2 regions of the Vagococcus sp. WN89Y genome follow, and region 1 is predicted to be linked to the other one. Evidence: riboswitches for the same ligand, from Rfam matches in the RefSeq annotation. Region 1 holds a riboswitch; the other holds the start of a gene.
The links. Region 1 has a riboswitch for thiamine pyrophosphate ahead of thiB (thiamine ABC transporter substrate binding subunit). Riboswitches for the same ligand answer to the same signal wherever they lie in the genome.

Region 1 (10,163 bases):
CCTGGAAGCCGTGCGCAGCCGCTTTGCGATGCGCATCACCACCAGCCACTATGATGTGGGCGGAATCGCTATCGACAAGCAGGGTACCCCATTGCCGCAGGCTACGGTTGACGGCTGCGAGCAGGCGGATGCGATTCTGTTTGGTTCCGTCGGCGGCCCGAAGTGGGAAAACTTGCCGCCAGCGCAGCAGCCAGAGCGTGGCGCGCTGCTGCCGCTGCGTAAGCACTTTAAGCTGTTCAGCAACCTGCGCCCGGCAAGACTGTACCAGGGGCTGGAAGCGTTCTGCCCGCTGCGCGAAGACATTGCCGCTAACGGTTTCGACATTCTGTGCGTGCGCGAATTAACCGGGGGTATTTATTTCGGCCAGCCAAAGGGGCGCGAGGGCAGCGGCCAGCATGAGAAAGCCTTCGATACCGAGGTCTATCATCGCTTTGAAATCGAGCGCATTGCGCGTATCGCGTTTGAATCCGCACGCAAGCGCCGCAAAAAAGTGCACTCGATTGATAAAGCCAACGTGCTGCAAACCTCGCTGCTGTGGCGTGAAATCGTCAATGAGATCGCGCAGGAATACCCGGACGTTGCGCTTTCACATATGTATATCGACAACGCCACCATGCAGCTGATTAAAGATCCGTCGCAGTTTGATGTGCTGCTGTGCTCCAACTTGTTTGGCGATATTTTGTCTGACGAGTGCGCGATGATTACCGGTTCCATGGGGATGCTGCCCTCAGCAAGCCTCAATGAACAAGGCTTTGGCCTGTATGAACCAGCCGGTGGCTCCGCGCCGGATATCGCCGGGAAAAATATCGCCAACCCGATTGCGCAAATTCTGTCGCTGGCGCTGCTGCTGCGCTATAGCCTGGAGGCTGACGACGCAGCGTGCGCTATCGAAGCGGCCATCAACAAAGCATTAGAAGAAGGCGTGCGTACCGGGGATTTAGCCCGCGGCGGTGCGGCGGTAAGCACTGATGAGATGGGTGACATTATCGCCCGTTATGTGGCGCAAGGGGTGTAATCATGGCTAAGAGCTTGTACGAAAAATTGTTTGACGCCCATGTGGTGTATGAAGCGCCGAACGAAACCCCGCTGCTGTATATCGACCGCCATCTGGTGCACGAAGTCACCTCGCCGCAGGCGTTCGATGGCCTGCGCGCGCACCATCGCCCGGTGCGCCAGCCTGGCAAAACCTTCGCCACGATGGATCACAACGTCTCAACGCAGACGAAAGACATCAACGCCTCCGGCGAGATGGCACGTATTCAGATGCAGGAACTGATCAAAAACTGCAAAGAATTCGGCGTGGAGCTGTATGACCTGAACCACCCTTATCAGGGCATCGTGCACGTGATGGGGCCGGAACAAGGTATTACCCTGCCGGGGATGACCATCGTTTGTGGCGACTCCCACACCGCCACCCACGGCGCATTTGGCGCGCTGGCGTTCGGTATCGGCACCTCTGAAGTCGAGCACGTGCTGGCAACGCAAACCCTGAAACAAGGGCGCGCCAAAACCATGAAAATTGAGGTCAACGGCACGGCAGCGCCGGGGATCACCGCCAAAGATATCGTGCTCGCCATCATCGGTAAAACTGGCAGCGCGGGCGGCACCGGCCATGTGGTGGAGTTCTGCGGCGATGCCATCCGCACGCTGAGCATGGAAGGCCGCATGACCCTGTGCAATATGGCCATTGAGATGGGCGCGAAAGCAGGCCTGGTGGCGCCCGATGAAACCACCTTCGACTATGTTAAAGGCCGCCTGCATGCCCCCAAAGGCAAAGATTTTGACGAAGCGGTCGCTTACTGGAAGACACTGCAAACGGATGAAGGCGCGGTTTTCGATACCGTCGTCACGTTGCAGGCGGAAGATATCGCCCCGCAAGTGACCTGGGGCACCAACCCAGGCCAGGTGATCGCCGTGAACGATAACATCCCTGACCCGGCATCTTTCACCGACCCGGTGGAGCGCGCGTCGGCAGAAAAAGCACTGGCGTATATGGGCCTGCAAGCGGGCGTGCCGCTGACCGAAGTCGCTATCGACAAAGTGTTTATCGGCTCCTGCACCAACTCACGCATTGAGGATTTGCGCGCGGCGGCAGAAATCGCCAAAGGCCGCAAAGTCGCGCCTGGCGTACAGGCGCTGGTGGTGCCCGGTTCCGGCCCGGTCAAAGCTCAGGCGGAAGCCGAAGGTCTGGATAAAATCTTTATTGAGGCCGGTTTTGAGTGGCGCTTACCGGGCTGTTCCATGTGCCTGGCGATGAATAACGACCGCCTGAACCCTGGCGAGCGCTGCGCTTCGACCAGCAACCGTAACTTTGAAGGCCGCCAGGGCCGCGGTGGTCGCACGCATCTGGTCAGCCCGGCGATGGCAGCCGCTGCGGCGGTCACGGGTCATTTCGCTGATATTCGCAGCCTGCGCTAAGGAGCACATCATGGCAGAGAAATTTACCCAACATACCGGCCTGGTTGTGCCGCTGGATGCCGCCAACGTTGACACCGACGCCATCATTCCAAAACAGTTTTTGCAAAAAGTCACGCGCACCGGTTTTGGCGCGCATCTGTTTAACGACTGGCGTTTTCTCGACGACAAAGGCCAGCAGCCGAACCCTGAGTTTGTGCTGAACTTCCCGCAGTATCAGGGTGCGTCTATCTTGCTGGCGCGGGAAAACTTTGGCTGCGGCTCCTCGCGTGAGCACGCCCCCTGGGCGCTGACCGATTACGGCTTCAAAGTGGTGATCGCCCCAAGTTTTGCCGATATTTTTTACGGTAACAGTTTCAATAACCAGTTGCTGCCGGTCACCCTGAGCGACGCCGAGGTCGATGAGCTGTTTACGCTGGTGCAGAACACGCCAGGCATCACCTTTGACGTGGATTTGCAGGAACAAGTGGTGAAAGCGGGCGGGAAGTCTTACCCCTTTACGCTGGATGCATTTCGCCGCCACTGCATGTTAAATGGCCTGGACAGCATCGGCTTGACCTTGCAACACGAAGCGGCGATTTCCGCCTTTGAGCAGCAACAACCGGCGTTTATGCGCTAATTTTACTGGCCCGGTTCGCCGGGCCATATTATTTAAACGTCTTTCACCCGGCTGGTGAGCAGAAGCGTAATGGCTGAAATCACCACAATTGCCAGGTAAACGGATGAATGACCAAAAGCCTGCGCCAGCGCGCCCTGAATAATCCCCGCCAGAATCACCCCGGTAGAAATGCTGTTGGTAAAAAGCGTCGTCGCGGAACCGGCGCGCCCCGGCATCAAATCCTGAAACCAGAGCATCCCGATCCCGGCAACGATACCGATAAAGATTGCATTGAAAAACTGCAGCGCCAGTAGCCCACTCTGGCTGTGGAATAAAAGCAGCCCCACATAAAACAGCACGCCTGCGGCAACGGCGGTCATCATCATGCGCCGCTTGCCTAAACGTTTCACAAAATAGCCCGCGAGGATCATCGCCGGGATCTCAAGCCCGGCAGCCGTGCCCATCAACACGCCCGCGAGCTTATCCGGCAGCCCGAGGGTGGAGCTTATCCACAGCGGCATATCAATGATATACATGGTGTTGCAGGTCCACATCAGCGTCGAGGCAATAAACAGCATACGCACGTTTTTATCCCCCCAGCCGCTCACCTGCGTCACCGCCACGTCGGCAGGCTGCTCAACCCGCGCCACCGAAGGCAGCCAGAAGGCAATCAACACCAGGCTTATGACAAAGATCCCGGCGGCAAGAGAAAACATGGTGATAAAGCCATAATTGAGCGCCAGCATAAACGCCAGCGGCGGGCCAATCACCCAGGCCAGCGACAACTGCGCGCGCATCACGGAGCTGAACATCACCACTTCGCGCGCCGAGCTGTCGGCATACTCGCGGGCGAGCGCGAACAGCTGCGGCATCGCGGTGTTGGCAAGCGAAGCGAGCAGTACGCCGCAGGTGATTAACGTCAGATAGTGGCGGTTAAAGGCAAACAGCAGCGCATTACCCACCGCCATCAGGCAGCAAAAGAGGATCAGCTTGCGCCTGTCGCCCTGGCTGTCCGAGCGTTTCGCCAGCCACAAACTCACCAGGATCCCGGCGATAGCATTGACCGTATAAAACAGGCCAATCCAGAACGGCTGCGCACCAACTTCACGGCTGAGAAACAGACTCAGCGTTGGCGCCTGCACGGCACCCGCCACGCCCATCATAAAGGCGACAATCATAAACGCCACGTATACACCGTTGAGGCGGCGTCCCATCGTCATTAACCACAGCATGTGCGCTTCCTTGTTAAAGGCGAGAAATTTCACGAAAATCATAAACAAAAAAAGCCAGCAAAAACATTTTGCTGGCGTGGCGGCGATACGCCGAATACTCAGTCACACATGATGTAGGCAAGTCACTCCTTTGAGCACGGCCTTGTCACTTCCCACTGCATCAGTTCTTGCAGCATTTTCACCCGCTCTGCCCCTGACATCAGCCGGGAGAGCCAGCAAACGTCATGCGTTGCGTGAAAATAATCCAGCCAGAACTTCCGTACAGATGCTCTCTTCATAGCACCTCCTTGCTTTCATCGAAGAGAATTATTGGCTTAATATAGGGAAAAATAAATTGCTGAGTTTTTGTCGGGAGTTCCCCTTTTATGTCTACAGGCCGCCTGCAACAACAATTCATCCGTCTCTGGCAATGCTGCGACGGTAAATCTCAGGAAACTACGCTTAGCGAGCTGGCAGAGTTACTCAGCTGCTCCCGTCGACATATGCGCACACTTCTGAATACCATGCAAGCGCACGGATGGCTAATGTGGGACGCGGAAGCAGGCCGCGGCAAGCGCTCGCGGCTGACCTTCCTCTACACCGGGCTTGCGCTCCAGCAGCAGCGTGCCGAAGACCTGCTGGAGCAGGATCGTATCGACCAAGTGGTGCAGCTGGTGGGAGATAAAAACGCCGTGCGCCAGATGCTCGTCTCCCGTCTGGGCAGGTTGTTTCGCCAGGGGAGGCACATTATGCGCGTGCTCTATTACCGCCCTTTGCGCAACCTTCTTCCCGGTACGGCGCTGCGGCGCTCCGAGACGCATATGGCGCGGCAAATCTTCAGCGCGTTGACACGTATAAATGAGGAAAATGGGGAACTGGAAACAGATATCGCCCATCAATGGAAATCCATTTCCCCTTTACACTGGCGCTTCTATTTACGTCCCGGCATTCATTTTCACCATGGCCGCGAGCTGGAGATGAGCGATGTCATCACCTCCATCCAGCGCGCCAGTGCGTTGCCGCTCTATTCGCATATCTGCGAAGTGACTTCTCCCACGCCCTGGACACTGGATATTTATCTCTCGCAGCCCGACAACTGGCTGCCATGGCTGATGGGCCATATTCCGGCGATGATTTTACCACGCGAGTGGCCCACCCTTCCTCATTTCGCCAGCCAGCCGATCGGCACCGGCCCTTACTCTGTGGTGCGTAACAATAACAGCCAGCTGAAAATCCGCGCCTTTGATGACTACTTTGGCTACCGCGCGCTGATTGATGAGGTCAATGTTTGGGTGCTGCCTGAAATTAGCGACGAACCGACCTGCGCCCTGACGCTGGAAGGCCCAACTGAAGAGGAAACGGCAGAAGAGAGCCGCCTTGAAGAAGGCTGCTACTACCTGCTGTTTGACGCCCGCTCCAGCCGGGGGGCGAATCTGGCGGTCAGAAAGTGGGTCAGCCAGACCCTCTCTCCCGTCAACCTGATGTGGCACGCGGAGGAGCAATATCAGCAATACTGGTCTCCCGCTTATGGCCTGCTGCCACGCTGGCACCATGCCCGCCCAAGTAGCGGCGAAAAGCCTGTGGGCCTGGAAAGTCTGACCCTGACCTTCTACTGCGAGCATAGTGAGCATCTGGCAATTGCGCAGACCATGAGCAAAATGCTGGCGGCGCACAATGTGAAACTGATTATTCAGCAAGTGGATTATGAGCAGTGGCACGCGGGTGAGGCGAACAGCGATATCTGGCTGAACAGTGCTAACTTTACCCTGCCGCTGGATTTTTCTGTCTTTGCTCATCTGTATGAAGTGCCGCTGATACAGCACTGTGTTCCTGTCGACTGGGAGGCGGATGTAGCGCGCTGGCGCACCGGAGAAATGCAGCTTGCCGCCTGGTCGCAGCAGTTGCTGGCGGACAAAGCGATAGTGCCGCTTATCCATCACTGGCTAAGGCTTCAGGGTCAGCGCTCCATGCGTGACCTGCGCATGAATACGCTGGGCTGGTTTGATTTTAAATCCGCCTGGTTTGCACCGCCGGATCCGTAAGGCTTTCGAATTTTTACCAATTCATTACAATAGCGATGTTCTCAACGGGGTGCTGCGTGCCGTGCGCGTGTGCTGAGAAAATACCCGTCGAACCTGATCCGGATAACGCCGGCGAAGGGATTTGAGGCTCCTTCTCAAAATCCTTTGCCACTCATTTGAGGTGCAAAGTGTTAAAAAAATCGCTCTGTTTATTACTCCTGCTCGCAGCGCCCGCTTTTGCAAAACCAGTGCTGACGGTCTACACCTACGACTCCTTCACCGCCGACTGGGGGCCGGGTCCTGCGGTAAAAAAAGCGTTCGAAGCACAGTGCGACTGTGAGCTAAAACTGGTGGCGCTGGAAGATGGCGTCTCGCTGCTCAATCGCCTGCGTATGGAAGGGAAAAACAGCAAAGCCGACGTGGTGCTGGGGCTGGATAACAACCTGCTGGCGGCGGCCACGCAAACGAAGCTGTTTGCCAAAAGCGGCATCCCGGCAGAGGCCGTCAAGGTGCCCGGTGGCTGGAACAATGACACCTTCGTCCCCTACGATTACGGCTGGTTCGCTTTCGTGTATGACAAAAACCGAGTGAAAAACCCGCCCAAAAGCTTAAAAGAGCTGGTTGAGAGCGATGAGAAGTGGCGCGTGATCTACCAGGACCCGCGCACCAGCACGCCGGGGCTAGGTCTGCTTTTGTGGATGCAAAAAGTCTATGGCGATAGCGCGCCGCAAGCCTGGCAGAAACTCGCGGCGAAAACCGTCACCGTGACCAAAGGCTGGAGCGAAGCCTACGGCCTGTTCCTCAAAGGCGAAAGCGACATGGTGCTCAGCTACACCACCTCTCCGGCTTACCATATTCTCGAAGAGAAAAAAGAGAACATCGCGGCAGCAAATTTCAGCGAAGGGCACTATTTGCAGGTGGAAGTCGCCGCACGCACGGCGGCCAGCAAACAGCCGGAGCTGGCGGAGGCGTTCCTGAAATTTATGCTCTCCCCTGGCTTTCAAAATACCCTTGCCACCGGCAACTGGATGTATCCGGTGAGCGATGTCCCCCTGCCCGCGGGCTTTGAGCAACTGGTGAAACCACAAACCACGCTTGAATTTACCCCGCAGGAAGTCGCAACCCAGCGCGGCGCATGGATCTCGGCATGGCTTCGCGCCGTCAGCCGCTGATCCCCGGCTGGCTCCTGCCAGGACTGACCGCCGCGACTATAATGGTGGCGGTGGCGCTGTCCGCATTCTTCGCGCTGTGGCAAAACGCCCCGGACGGCGAGCTGTCGGCGTTCTGGCAGGATAGCTACCTGTGGCATGTGGTGCGTTTCTCTTTCTGGCAGGCGTTTCTTTCTGCTGTGCTGTCGGTGGTACCGGCTATCTTTCTTGCCCGCGCGCTTTACCGACGCCGCTTTCCCGGACGCCTTGCACTACTGCGTCTGTGCGCGATGACCCTCATCCTGCCCGTGCTGGTGGCGGTGTTTGGCATTCTCAGCGTCTATGGTCGCCAGGGCTGGCTGGCGACGCTTTGCCAGACGCTCGGCGTTGAATGGACGTTTTCACCTTACGGCTTACAGGGCATTTTACTGGCGCATATCTTTTTTAACCTGCCGATGGCGTCGCGTTTGTTGCTGCAATCGCTGGAGCAAATTCCCGGCGAGCAGCGCCAGCTTGCCGCGCAGCTAGGTATGCGCGGCTGGGCGTTTTTTCGCTTTGTTGAGTGGCCGTGGCTGCGCCGTCAGATCCCGGCGGTCGCCGCGCTGATTTTTATGCTCTGTTTTGCCAGTTTCGCCACCGTGTTATCGCTCGGCGGCGGGCCGCAGGCGACGACCATCGAGCTGGCTATTTACCAGGCGCTGAGTTTCGACTTCGATCCGGCCAGAGCTGCCATGCTGGCGCTGCTGCAGATGGTGTGTTGCCTCGGCCTGGTGCTGCTCAGCCAGAAACTAAGCAAAGCGATTGCTATCGGCAGCCATCAGATTCAGGGCTGGCGCAACCCCGAAGATCGCCTGTTTAGCCTGCTGGCGGACACCGTGCTTATCGTGCTGGCGCTGCTACTACTGTTACCACCGCTGCTGGCGGTAGTGGTCGATGGCCTCAATCTGAGCCTGGTAAATGTGCTGCGTGAGCCGGTGCTCTGGCAGGCGGTGTGGACGTCGCTGCGCATTGCGCTGGCCGCCGGGGTGCTGTGCGTTGCGCTGACCATGATGCTGCTGTGGAGTAGCCGGGAGCTGCGTGCGCGCCAGCAACTGGTTGCGGGGCAAGCGCTGGAGCTAAGCGGGATGTTGATTCTGGCGATGCCGGGTATCGTGCTGGCGACCGGCTTCTTTTTGCTGCTTAACAACACGGTCGGCCTGCCCTCCTCTGCCGATGGTATCGTGATTTTCACCAATGCCCTGATGGCGATTCCGTACACGCTAAAAGTGCTGGAAAACCCGATGCGCGACCTGACCGCGCGCTACAGTATGCTGTGCCAGTCGCTGGGGATGAGCGGGTTTAGCCGCCTGCGCATTATCGAGCTGCGTGCGCTCAAACGCCCGCTGGCACAAGCGCTGGCGTTTGCCTGCGTGCTGTCGATTGGTGATTTTGGCGTGGTGGCGCTGTTTGGTAATGACTCGTTTCGCACGCTGCCGTTTTATCTCTACCAACAAATTGGCGCGTATCGCAGCCAGGACGGTGCGGTGACGGCGCTTATCTTATTGCTGCTCTGTTTTGTATTATTCACCGTGATTGAAAAACTTCCGGGTCGCCATGCTAAGACTGATTGATGTCACCTGGCTTTATCAGCATCTGCCGATGCGCTTCACCCTGTCGGTAAAACAGGGTGAGCAGATAGCCATTCTCGGGCCTAGCGGTGCGGGGAAAAGCACGTTACTGAGCCTGATTGCCGGGTTTCTCACCCCGGCGAGCGGGCGAATTATGATTGAAGGCGTGGATCATAGCGCCACGCCGCCGTCGCAACGCCCGGTCTCGATGTTGTTTCAGGAAAACAACCTCTTTACGCACCTGACGGTACGCCAGAACATTGGCCTCGGTTTGAACCCGGCACTGAGGCTGAGCGCTGCCCAGCGCAACAAACTCAGCACCATTGCGCAGACGATGGGGCTTGAGAGCCTGCTCGACAGACTGCCCGCGCAGCTCTCCGGCGGCCAGCGTCAGCGCGTTGCGCTCGCCCGCTGTCTGGTGCGAGAACAACCGGTTTTGTTGCTGGATGAACCATTCTCGGCGCTCGATCCGGCGCTGCGCCAGGAGATGCTCGCGCTGGTGCAAAGCGTGTGCCGCCGCCAGCAACTCACGCTGCTGATGGTTTCTCATAGCGTGGAAGACGCCGCGCAAATCGCCGCGCGTTCGCTGGTGATTGCCGACGGGCGCATCGCCTGGGATGGCGCGACGGAGGAATTATTGCGCGGTAACTCGCCCGCGTCTGCCCTGCTGGGCATTCGCGCTCAGTAGCCGCCGCGCACCACGTTGCCGAGAATATTCAAATACACGGGCATCAGCGGATGCGTCACCAGCATGAACGCCGCCGCCAGCCCCGCCACCAGCATGCCTGGCCCCAGCCACAGCAAACGACGGCGCGGCAGATAGCGGGTCAGGCGGTCAACTCCCGCCTTCCCGGCGCGCCAAAGTCGCCAGCACAGCCAGCCTGCCACCCACAACAGCAGCGCGGTGACTAACAGCAACCATTTAAAGTGCCCGCTTTGCATATCAGAGGGAATATCAATCGCCGCACCGGCCAGAATGCCCGGTAAAAAATAGAACGGCGGCCACAGCAGGCAGCCAATGATATTGGGCGGCAGAAACTTCTTCACCGGCAGATCAAGCATCCCGGCAACCATCGGCACCAGCGGACGGGTTGGCCCGATAAAGCGCCCGACAAGAATTGTAAACAGGCTGTGCTGATGCAGCGCGTGCTCGGTTTTATCCA
Region 2 (10,163 bases), on a different contig from region 1:
TGATGGAAAGCATCGCCATCTTTGCCCGGCTTTCCGGCCCCGGATGCGAATGCCCGGCGCTGTCCGACACCCGTCGGGTGGGATGTTCAAAGACAGTGACGTTTACAGATTCGATCTTCATTACATCTCCTTGTGTTTTTGAAAAGCTGTTTCATAACAGACTTTATGCACAAAGATACGCCATATCCTCGGACAATCACCGCTAAGCGGCGGTCATTTTTTGGGCATTAGCACGAGGCTACGTGATATTTTTCACAAAAGGTTAAAGAAATGTGACGAAGATCGGCAGGGAAAGGAAGACCCTCTCCGGCGCGGGAGAGGGTGAGGTGTGTCAGGCGATGGTGATTTTCTCGTCGAGATAGACATCCTGCACGGCATTGATTAGCTTGACGCCGTCGGCCATGGTTTTTTTAAAGGCTTTACGCCCCAGAATCAGGCCCATGCCGCCCGCACGTTTGTTGATAACGGCGGTGCGTACCGCGTCGCTCAGATCCGTCTCGCCACCAGATGCGCCACCGGAGTTGATAAGCCCGGCGCGGCCCATGTAGCAGTTCGCCAGCTGGTAACGCACCAAATCGATCGGGTTGTCGCTGGTCAGCTTGCTGTAAACGCGCTCATCGGTGTAGCCAAAGTTCACCGCCTTGTAGCCGCCATTATTCTCCGCCATTTTCTGCTTGACGATATCCGCGCCGATCGTGGCAGCAATATGGTTTGCCTGGCCGGTCAAATCCGCTGACGCATGATAATCGACGCCATCTTTCTTAAAGGCGCTGTTACGCAAATAGGCCCACAGAACGGTGACCATACCCAGCTCATGCGCACGCTCAAAGGCAGCAGAAATCTCTTCTATTTGACGACGGGACTCCGGCGAGCCGAAGTAAATAGTCGCGCCCACCGCAACCGCGCCCATATTAAACGCCTGCTCAACGCTTGCGTACAGCGTCTGGTCATATTCGGTCGGGTAGCTCAGGGTTTCGTTATGGTTGAGTTTGACCAAAAAAGGAATGCGGTGCGCGTAGCGGCGCGATACGGAGGCCAGCACGCCATAGGTGGAGGCAACGCAGTTGCAGCCCGCTTCAATAGCCAGCTCGACAATATTCTTCGGATCGAAATAGAGCGGGTTGGCGGCAAACGACGCGCCCGCCGAGTGCTCAATGCCCTGGTCCACCGGCAAAATGGAGAGATAACCGGTGCCAGCCAGACGCCCGTGATTATAGAGCGTTTGCATATTACGCAGCACCGCAGGCGGGCGGTTATTATCTATCATAACGCGGTCGACATAATCTTCGCCTGGCAGGTAAAGCTGGTCTGCGGGGATGGTCATACAACGGTGTTGCAGAAGGTGTTCGGCGTCTTTGCCGAGTAACTGTTCAATATCAGTCATCGCTAAACTCCCGTAAGCTTTGTGTAGGGCAAGTAAGTTTTCTGCCCATCATTAAAAATGGGCGAGTTAAGCCTGGTTCCCCTGGACGATATTTTCCACCGTCAAATTGCTTTTCAGCAAAATCGTATGATGGGCTACCACCACTGATGGAAATGGTGCACCGGGCCGATGCCCTTGCCCACTTCCAGCGAGTCCGCCTGCGCCAGCGCGGCCGTGAGCCATTTTTTTGCTTCGGCAACCGTCGCTGCCCAGTCGTTGTGACGCGGGCGCAGCGCGGCCAGCGCGGCAGAAAGGGTGCAGCCGGTTCCATGGGTGTTTTTCGTCGCAATGCGCGGGGTGCTGAACCGCACAGCACCCTCACGGGTAAAGAGCCAGTCCGGGCTTTCGGTGTCCTGGAGATGACCGCCTTTCATTAATACCGCCTCGCAGCCCAGCGCCAGCAGCGCTTCGCCCTGCTCATGCATCTCCTGCTCGCTTCGCGCATGCGGGGCATCGAGCAGCGCGGCGGCTTCAGGCAAATTGGGCGTGATCAGCGAAACCTGTGGCAGCAAATGCTGGCGCAGCGCCGAGACAGCATCCGGTGATAACAGCGGATCGCCGCTTTTGGCGAGCATGACCGTGTCCAGCACGACATTACGCACCTGATAGCGCTGCAAGCGCTCCGCCACCGCTTCGACAATGTCTGTTTCCGCCAGCATGCCTATTTTGGTGGTATCTATTCGCACATCGCTAAAAACGGAATCCAGCTGTGCGGCGACAAAATCCGGCGCGATGCGATAGACCGACTGCACGCCGCAGGTGTTCTGGGCAACCAGCGCGGTGATGACCGAGCAACCATAGGCGCCCAGTGCAGAAAATGTTTTCAGATCGGCCTGGATGCCCGCTCCGCCGCTGGGATCGGTACCGGCAATGGTCAGGGCGTTAATACGTTTCATCACAGCGCCTCCTCATTGAGTGCATAGAGCGCATCCAGCAGAGCTGGCTCAAAACTCCCCGGCCCGTGGCTGCGCGTAAGCGCGTGCGTGCCAGCCTTTGCCATAAACGCACAGCCCGCCGCCACGTTCACCAGACGATCGCCCGGCAAAGCGCAACAGGCCGCCACCACCGCCGAAAGCGCGCAGCCGGTGCCCACGACGCGCGTCATCAACACATCGCCGCCGGTGACCATCAATGTGCGGGTGCCATCGGTAACGTAATCCACTTCCCCCGTGACTGCGACCACGGCACCGGTCTGGCGCGCCAGCTGTTGTGCGCCCGGCAATGCTGCGCTGGCAGCGTCTGTGGAATCCACCCCGCGCCCGCGCCCCTGCATTCCGGCAAGCGCCATGATTTCAGAGGCATTTCCCCGAATGGCGGCCGGGCTGAGTGAAAGAAGTTGCAGGCAAAATTCTGTTCGGAACGTCAGCGCACCGACAGCGACCGGGTCGAGAACCCAGGGTTTGCGCGCGCGGCTGGCGCTCTCAATGGCTGCGCGCATTGCTCCGGCCCGTTCATGGGTTAAGGTGCCGACATTAATCAGTAAGGCATTAGCGATAGCGCTGAATTGCACGGCTTCATCGCGCTCAATGACCATCGCAGGGGAAGCACCGAGTGCGAGCAGAACATTGGCGGTAAACGTCTGTACGACGTCATTCGTCATACAGTGAACAAGCGGAGAAGCGTGGCGGAATTGCTGTAACGCATGCGCAGTTTGCGCACGGGTAAGCTGGTCAGGTTGCATGGTTTCGCTCCTGCCCGGCGTGAAGAAGCGATGACCAGGCAGGCATCTGACTTCCCTACGCTGGCATTATCCAGATCAGGTAATACGGGTATTTCTCAGCCTTCACGAAGAAGGGCACCCCGAGTCATTTAAGCGGTTACGATAAATAACCGCGTTTTACGATTAATTGCGGCAGGCACGCTTATAAATGCGCGGCTGCTCAGTGGCGAATTTGAGTGAGCTCGTCTTCAGACAGCCCGGTCATCTCCATCACCACGTTGCCGTCCAGCCCTCTGGCGAGCATCGCCCGGGCGATTTTCAGCGCTTCTTCCTTGCGCCCTATCGCGATGCCTTGCTGTTCTCCGAGCTGGATACCTTGTTCGATACCTTTTTCGACACCCAGTTGCTTAAGCTGCTGTGCGATGGTCATCATTTCATCCTTAAGCTGTGGCACCTGCTGTGCCAGTTGTTCAAGAAAGCGGGTTGCATCGGCTGTTTCACCCGTCTGCACGAGATAGTTTATCAGCGTATGGCGCTGCTGTCCTGTCATGTATTCCATGGCCAGCAGGGACGCGAGCTTTTCTGCCATATCGCTCAGTTCGCGCTGGTGAATATGCTTTTGCAGTAACGTCAGCGCCGCGATGCTGCGGTGGTTCAAGATCTCCTCGTCGGGGATTACCGTCACATCCACCACAGGAAACGCGTTGCCATAGAGCTTTTCTGCCAACGCCGGAGAATCAAAAAGCTGTAGCCAGTTCGTGGAGTAAGGATACGGGCTACGCTTACCCATATAAAACAGCACCGGAATGACCAGCGGCAGGTTTTTATGCCCCTTTTCCAGATGGCGCTGCATCGCCGCGACCGCGTAGCGCAGAAGGCGAAAAGCCATGAGGCGATCCGGCGTGGATTGATGCTCGATCAGCACATGGATATACCCCTCGCCCGAGGTTGTTTGCAGACTGTAGATAACATCGCTATAGAACGGTCGCAAATTCTCCTCAATATAACTTCCCGACTCCAGTTTCAGCGTGCTGAAATCGCACACTTCCTGTAACCAGGCCGGTAAGTGCAACTGCATAAAATCCTTCGCCGTCACCGGATTTGTCAGAAACTGTTTAAAAACCGCATCATGCGGCATCGGTGCAACGCCGTTACCCCGTTTGTTTTTATTATCCTGCATCATCTGTTCTCGCCTCCCGGCTTGCTGGTGGAGACAAAACCCTACCTGAACCCATGACACCTCACACGACATTTTTAAATAAAAATTTAATCAAAACAATTACTTAAATAAATGCATTACGAAGACTATTTACCGGCTGATGGCACGAAATATCACGCCAGCCCTTGTGATAAGTCGCAAGAGAAAGAAGAGAAAAACCAGGCGCTGCAATTAATCAAGTACTATGAGCAGTATGAGTAAATACAACGCCAGATAAGCAAAACTACGCCAGGCGGAACCCGGACACCGCGCGCTGCAGCGCCAGCGCCTGGTCACGCAACGACGCCGTCGCTGCCGCGCTCTGTTCTACCAGCGCAGCATTTTGCTGAGTCACTTGATCCATCTGCGCCATCGCATCGTTTACCTGCGCGATGCCTGTGCTCTGCTCATGGGAGGCACCCGAGATAGCGGTAACGATATCTGAAACGCTGCTAATTGACGCCATCACCTGTTTCATAGATTCCCCCACCTGCTCCACCAGCTTGCTGCCATAAACGATGCTGGAGGTCGAGTGAGTAATCATCTCTTTTATCTCTTTTGCCGCGCTGGCGCTGCGTTTTGCCAGCGCTCCCACTTCGCCCGCAACCACCGCAAACCCTTTGCCCTGGCTACCGGCACGCGCCGCTTCGACCGCCGCATTCAGCGCCAGAATATTGGTCTGAAAGGCTATTCCTTCAATTGATGAGATGATGTCACTCATTTGCGATACCTGGCTGTTCACCTCTTGCATGGTGCGCACCGCATCGCTCACTTTCTGATTAGTCTGCAAAGACGTCTCACGAGCGTTGGTTGCCATCAGGCTGGCTTTTTGCGCGTTGTCGGCGTTCATTTTTACCGTTACGGTTATCTGCTCCATGCTGGCCGCCGTTTCCTGCAACGACGAGGCCTGTTCTTCCGTGCGTTGGGAAAGGTCATCATTCCCGGCGGCAATCTCCTGAAAAGCCGTCTGCATGCTGTCTGCGCCCTGGCGTACGCCCCGCACCATTTCACCGAGCTGATGCTGCATTTTATCGACCGTTGATAACAGGCTAAAACTGTCCCCGCGGCGCAGTTGGATGTGTGTATCCAGATGTCCCTGCGCCACTTCGTCGATGATTTTTTGCGCATATTCAGGCTCTCCCCCGAGGCTGCGCCGCGCGCTGCGGATAGTCCAGACCATCACGCCGCAAACGCCGCCACCAACCAGAACAATCATGGCCAGGCAGGAGAGCAAAATGTGATAAAAAGCCCGTTGAACATCATCCATAAAAACGCCGGAGCCGATATACCACGCCCAGGGTGCATATTTACTGATATAGCTTATTTTAGGTTCGGCTTTACCGGTATCAGGGCGGTTGCTGACATAATTAACATATCCGCCACCTTTATTTCCCATTTCAACAAAATCGCGGTAATAATAATTACCCTTGGCGTCTTTTCTGTCGCCGACATTTTTATTTTCAAGCTTTTTAAGCGAGGTATTCCCCATCATCAGAACTGTCGGCTGGCTATTAAAAACAAACATATAGCCATCGTCGCCATATTTCATCGAATTCAGTTGCGCCAGTGCCGCTTGTTGTGCGGCCTCGCGCGTCATCAGCCCCTTTTTCTCCTGCAGGGCATACTCTTCAACGATGCCCTGTGCGGATTCCACCAAATTGCGCACTCCCTCCTCGCGCTCTTTAATCATTACCTCGCGCCCCTGAAAAGCAGACCAGGCGCAGAGCACAATTAACCCACCGAGCGCAATTAAAAGGATCATTCTTAACCTTGCCGTAAAACCTAACTTCATCATGCTATTTTTCCTCTGTAAGCAGGTAAGTGACTTAACGGCAGGCATTGCGGATATTTAACTGACAAAATGCTTCGAAATATGTCAATCAGGCAAACGTGAATATTTACCTTAATAATTTACGCTAAGGGCGAACAATAATAAAAAGCCATCACGGTGAGAAATAATCAGCAGCAATGATAATTCTGCACAGCGATTTTCACTTATTAAAGATAAGTGCTCCTCTTTTTCGCCGCTGTTTCAACCGCCAGATATTGACTAGCATGAGTGATATCGACCACATACATTTAACGAAGGAAGACGCTATGAAAGCCATCGCCATAACCCGTGCTGCTTCGGATGCCAGCAACCTGGATTTTCTTCAGGAGATTGAACTACCGCAGCCGATAGCCAGCGGGCACGACCTGTTAGTTGCGGTAAAAGCGATTTCTGTTAACCCGGTGGATACCAAAGTTCGCGCCGGTTTTAACGCCGACACACCTCGCGTGCTCGGTTGGGATGCCGTGGGCGTGGTGCAGGCAACAGGTGAATCGGTAACGTTGTTTCAACCAGGCGATGAAGTCTGGTATGCCGGGGCGTTAACCCGACCGGGCAGTAACAGCGAATATCAGCTGGTTGATGAGCGCATCGTGGCACTCAAACCGAAAACGCTGGACAACGCCCATGCCGCGGCCCTGCCGCTGACCGCGATTACGGCGTGGGAAATGTTATTTGACCGCCTCGGCATTAAAGAGCAAGGCAACGCAGGGGACGTGCTGCTGATCGTGGGCGCAGCGGGCGGTGTCGGTTCCATTTTGACGCAACTGGCACGCAAGCTGACAAAGCTCACGGTCATCGCGACCGCATCACGCCCGGACAGCCAACAGTGGGTCAGGGATCTCGGCGCACACCACGTGATTGATCACAGCAAACCGCTCGCCGAAGAACTGGCGCGTATTGGCGTCAAAGAGGTGTCGCACGTCGCCAGTCTGAACAATACCGAGGAGCACTACACGCAGTTGATAAGTGTGCTGAAACCGCAGGGCAAACTGGCGCTGATTGACGATCCGCAGCGTCTGGACGCGATGCCGCTGAAAGCGAAAAGTATCTCCCTGCACTGGGAATTTATGTTTACCCGCTCAATGTTTACCACCGACGATATTATTGAGCAGCACAACCTGCTGACCCGCGTCGCTCAGTTGATTGACGAAGGGGTGTTGAAAACCACGCTCGGCGAACATTTGGGGCCAATAACCGCCGCGAATGTGCGTAAGGCCCATCAGCTACTGGAAAGCCGCCGCGCGGTGGGGAAAATCGTGCTTGAAGGTTTTACCGCCTGATTTAAGAATGTTCTTAAAACAGCCGCAGGGAGTGCATGTCGTCACCTGCGGCTTTTGCGCTGATACGAGTTTGCTTACACTTTTTACCAACGCGTTATTTTTTCGCAGTTGCCGCCCCTAATTTTTACAGCAATGATGACGTGCTAAATTAGCCACTGCGTATATGGATAACAACAACCTGGAGAACGTATGAGTAAAAGAAAAATGCTGCTGCTGGGCGCGCTGCTGGTCACGGCAAGCTCCGTTTTCGCCGCAGAACAGACAGCAACCGTTACAGGGCCGCAATCGTATGAAGTGAACGAATTCGTTGCTGATTTCACAAAATTTAAACCTGGCGACACGGTTCCCGAAATGTATCGCAGCGAGCAGTACAACATTAAACAGTGGCAGTTACGTAACCTGCCCGCACCGGATGCCGGCAGCCACTGGACGTATATGGGCGGCAACTATGTGCTTATCACCGATGCCGAAGGAAAAATCATCAAAGCCTATAATGGCGATATATTCTACCATCGTTAATGCAGGTATGTCTGTGAAAATCCGTCCCTGGCAGGAAAGCGACAGGCCCTTTTTACGCACGCTCTATCTTAGCGCCCGCAAACAGAACTGGACGTGGCTGGACGGCGAGGCGTGGCGGCTTGAAGATTTTGATGCCGCTACGCTTGATGAGGTAATTTGGATCGCAGAAGACGAAGGTCACCGGCTGGGCTTTGCCTCGGTGTACGTCAACGATAACTTCCTGCATAACTTATTTGTCTCCCCGGACTTTCAGGGCAGAGGTGTTGGCAGCGCCCTGCTCAAACACGTCCAGTCACGGTTTACCAGCACCGGCGCGCTGAAATGCCTGCTACGCAACAGCGCGGCGCTGGCGTTTTATCAGCATCACGGATGGTATATTGAAGCAAAAGGCGAGGCCCCGGACGGGGAATATGTGTTGATGCACTACCGCGTCAGGTAAGCAGCAAAAAAGCCCCTCCCGGCAGGGAGAGGCTTCGGGTTACACCGCGCGAAACGCGATTTCGCCAGGGATGATTTCGCCCTGCCAGTAAAGCTGGGCCGCGACACGGTCGGCCAGCATTTTGTAGATAGCGGTAAATTCGCTATCCGGGCGGCTAACCACCGTCGGCGTACCGTTGTCGAGATCTTCGCGCAGCGTGATGTGCAGCGGCAGCTGGCCCAGAAGCTCGGTGTGATACTGCTGCGCCAGTTTTTCCGCGCCGCCGGTGCCGAAGATAGGCTCATGGTGGCCACAATTGCTGCAAATATGCATGCTCATGTTTTCCACGATCCCCAGAACCGGCACTTCAACTTTCTCGAACATCACGATACCTTTTTTGGCATCGACAAGCGCAATGTCCTGCGGCGTGGTCACCACCAGCGCGCCGGTGACCGGAATGTTTTGCGCCAGCGTCAACTGGATATCACCGGTGCCCGGCGGCATGTCCAGCACCAGATAATCGAGATCCGGCCACATAGACTCCTGCAGCAGTTGCAGCAGCGCTTTGCTGGCCATCGGGCCGCGCCACACCATGGCGTTATCATCGGTCACCAGATAACCAATCGAGTTGGTCGCCAGGCCGTGCGCCATAATCGGCGCCATATGCGTACCGTCCGGCGAGGTCGGGCGCTCGTTGCCGGTACCCAGCATAAGCGGAATCGACGGGCCGTAGATATCCGCGTCGAGAATACCGACTTTCGCCCCTTCCGCCGCCAGCGCCAGTGCCAGGTTGACGGCGGTTGAGGATTTCCCTACCCCGCCCTTACCGGAACTGACAGCAATAATATTTTTCACCCCGTTTATGCCGGGCTGATTTTTCACGCGTTTTAGCGTGGCGATGTTATGCGACAGCTTCCAGTCAATCGCACTGGCACCCGTAATGCGCAGCAGCTCAGCGCTGGTTTGCTCTTTCAACACATCAAACGCGCTGCGCCAGACAAACGGCATCACCAGCTCAATGTGCAGGGTATCGTCCAGCCAGGCAACATGATGCAGCGCTTTGAGCGTGGTCAGGTTGTGCTTCAGGGTTGGGTGCTGAAAATTAGCCAGCGTCCCGGCAACCATGGCTCGCAGGGCCTCCGGGGATTTGGCCTGGGATTGAGAACTCATCCCGACTCCTTTGTAGTTGTTCTGAAAATGAGATTGTACCCTCACAGTTTACCCTGGTGGCACAGATTATTCATTTAAGGATAAATGCCCTTATCGCGTGGCGCGCGAATTCCCCTTTTGGTAATATCGATACCCCTTTTTCTCAAGAAGATGTAATGCCAACTATGACTCAAGTCGCGAAGAAAATTCTGGTAACGTGCGCGCTGCCGTACGCCAACGGCTCCATCCACCTCGGCCATATGCTGGAGCACATCCAGGCTGATGTCTGGGTCCGTTACCAGCGAATGCGCGGCCATCAGGTAAACTTCATCTGCGCGGACGACGCCCACGGCACGCCGATTATGCTCAAAGCACAGCAGCTGGGGGTTACCCCGGAGCAGATGATTGCTGAGATGAGTCAGGAACATCAGACGGATTTTGCTGGCTTTAACATCAGCTACGATAACTACCACTCCACCCACAGCGAAGAGAACCGCGAGCTGTCGGAGCTTATCTACACGCGCCTGAAATATAATGGTTTTATTAAAAACCGCACCATCTCTCAGCTCTACGATCCGGAAAAAGGCATGTTCCTGCCGGACCGTTTTGTCAAAGGCACCTGCCCGAAATGTAAATCCCCGGATCAGTACGGTGATAACTGCGAAGTGTGCGGCGCGACCTACAG

Region 2: it holds a riboswitch for thiamine pyrophosphate, as region 1 does, so the genes downstream of both, thiM (hydroxyethylthiazole kinase) here and thiB (thiamine ABC transporter substrate binding subunit) in region 1, are expected to answer to the same signal.

Annotation. Positions count from the first base shown of each region.
Region 1 covers NZ_JBQPOM010000011.1:151,935-162,097, reverse strand. Annotated here, with positions in the region: gene leuB (3-isopropylmalate dehydrogenase) at 1-1,015, shown strand, start outside; gene leuC (3-isopropylmalate dehydratase large subunit) at 1,018-2,418, shown strand; gene leuD (3-isopropylmalate dehydratase small subunit) at 2,429-3,034, shown strand; gene ACTU3N_RS02570 (sugar efflux transporter) at 3,067-4,245, opposite strand; gene sgrT (glucose uptake inhibitor SgrT) at 4,368-4,523, opposite strand; gene sgrR (HTH-type transcriptional regulator SgrR) at 4,611-6,266, shown strand; TPP riboswitch at 6,302-6,404, shown strand; gene thiB (thiamine ABC transporter substrate binding subunit) at 6,434-7,417, shown strand; gene thiP (thiamine/thiamine pyrophosphate ABC transporter permease ThiP) at 7,393-9,003, shown strand; gene thiQ (thiamine ABC transporter ATP-binding protein ThiQ) at 8,987-9,688, shown strand; gene ACTU3N_RS02540 (DedA family protein) at 9,682-10,163, opposite strand, start outside.
Region 2 covers NZ_JBQPOM010000031.1:85,998-96,160, reverse strand. Annotated here, with positions in the region: gene ACTU3N_RS13315 (mandelate racemase family protein) at 1-121, opposite strand, end outside; gene fbaB (class I fructose-bisphosphate aldolase) at 332-1,384, opposite strand; gene thiD (bifunctional hydroxymethylpyrimidine kinase/phosphomethylpyrimidine kinase) at 1,519-2,319, opposite strand; gene thiM (hydroxyethylthiazole kinase) at 2,319-3,104, opposite strand; TPP riboswitch at 3,140-3,236, opposite strand; gene ACTU3N_RS13295 (Rpn family recombination-promoting nuclease/putative transposase) at 3,304-4,263, opposite strand; gene ACTU3N_RS13290 (hypothetical protein) at 4,375-4,503, shown strand; gene ACTU3N_RS13285 (methyl-accepting chemotaxis protein) at 4,526-6,076, opposite strand; gene ACTU3N_RS13280 (zinc-binding alcohol dehydrogenase family protein) at 6,379-7,392, shown strand; gene ACTU3N_RS13275 (RcnB family protein) at 7,582-7,911, shown strand; gene ACTU3N_RS13270 (GNAT family N-acetyltransferase) at 7,925-8,350, shown strand; gene apbC (iron-sulfur cluster carrier protein ApbC) at 8,390-9,499, opposite strand; gene metG (methionine--tRNA ligase) at 9,655-10,163, shown strand, end outside.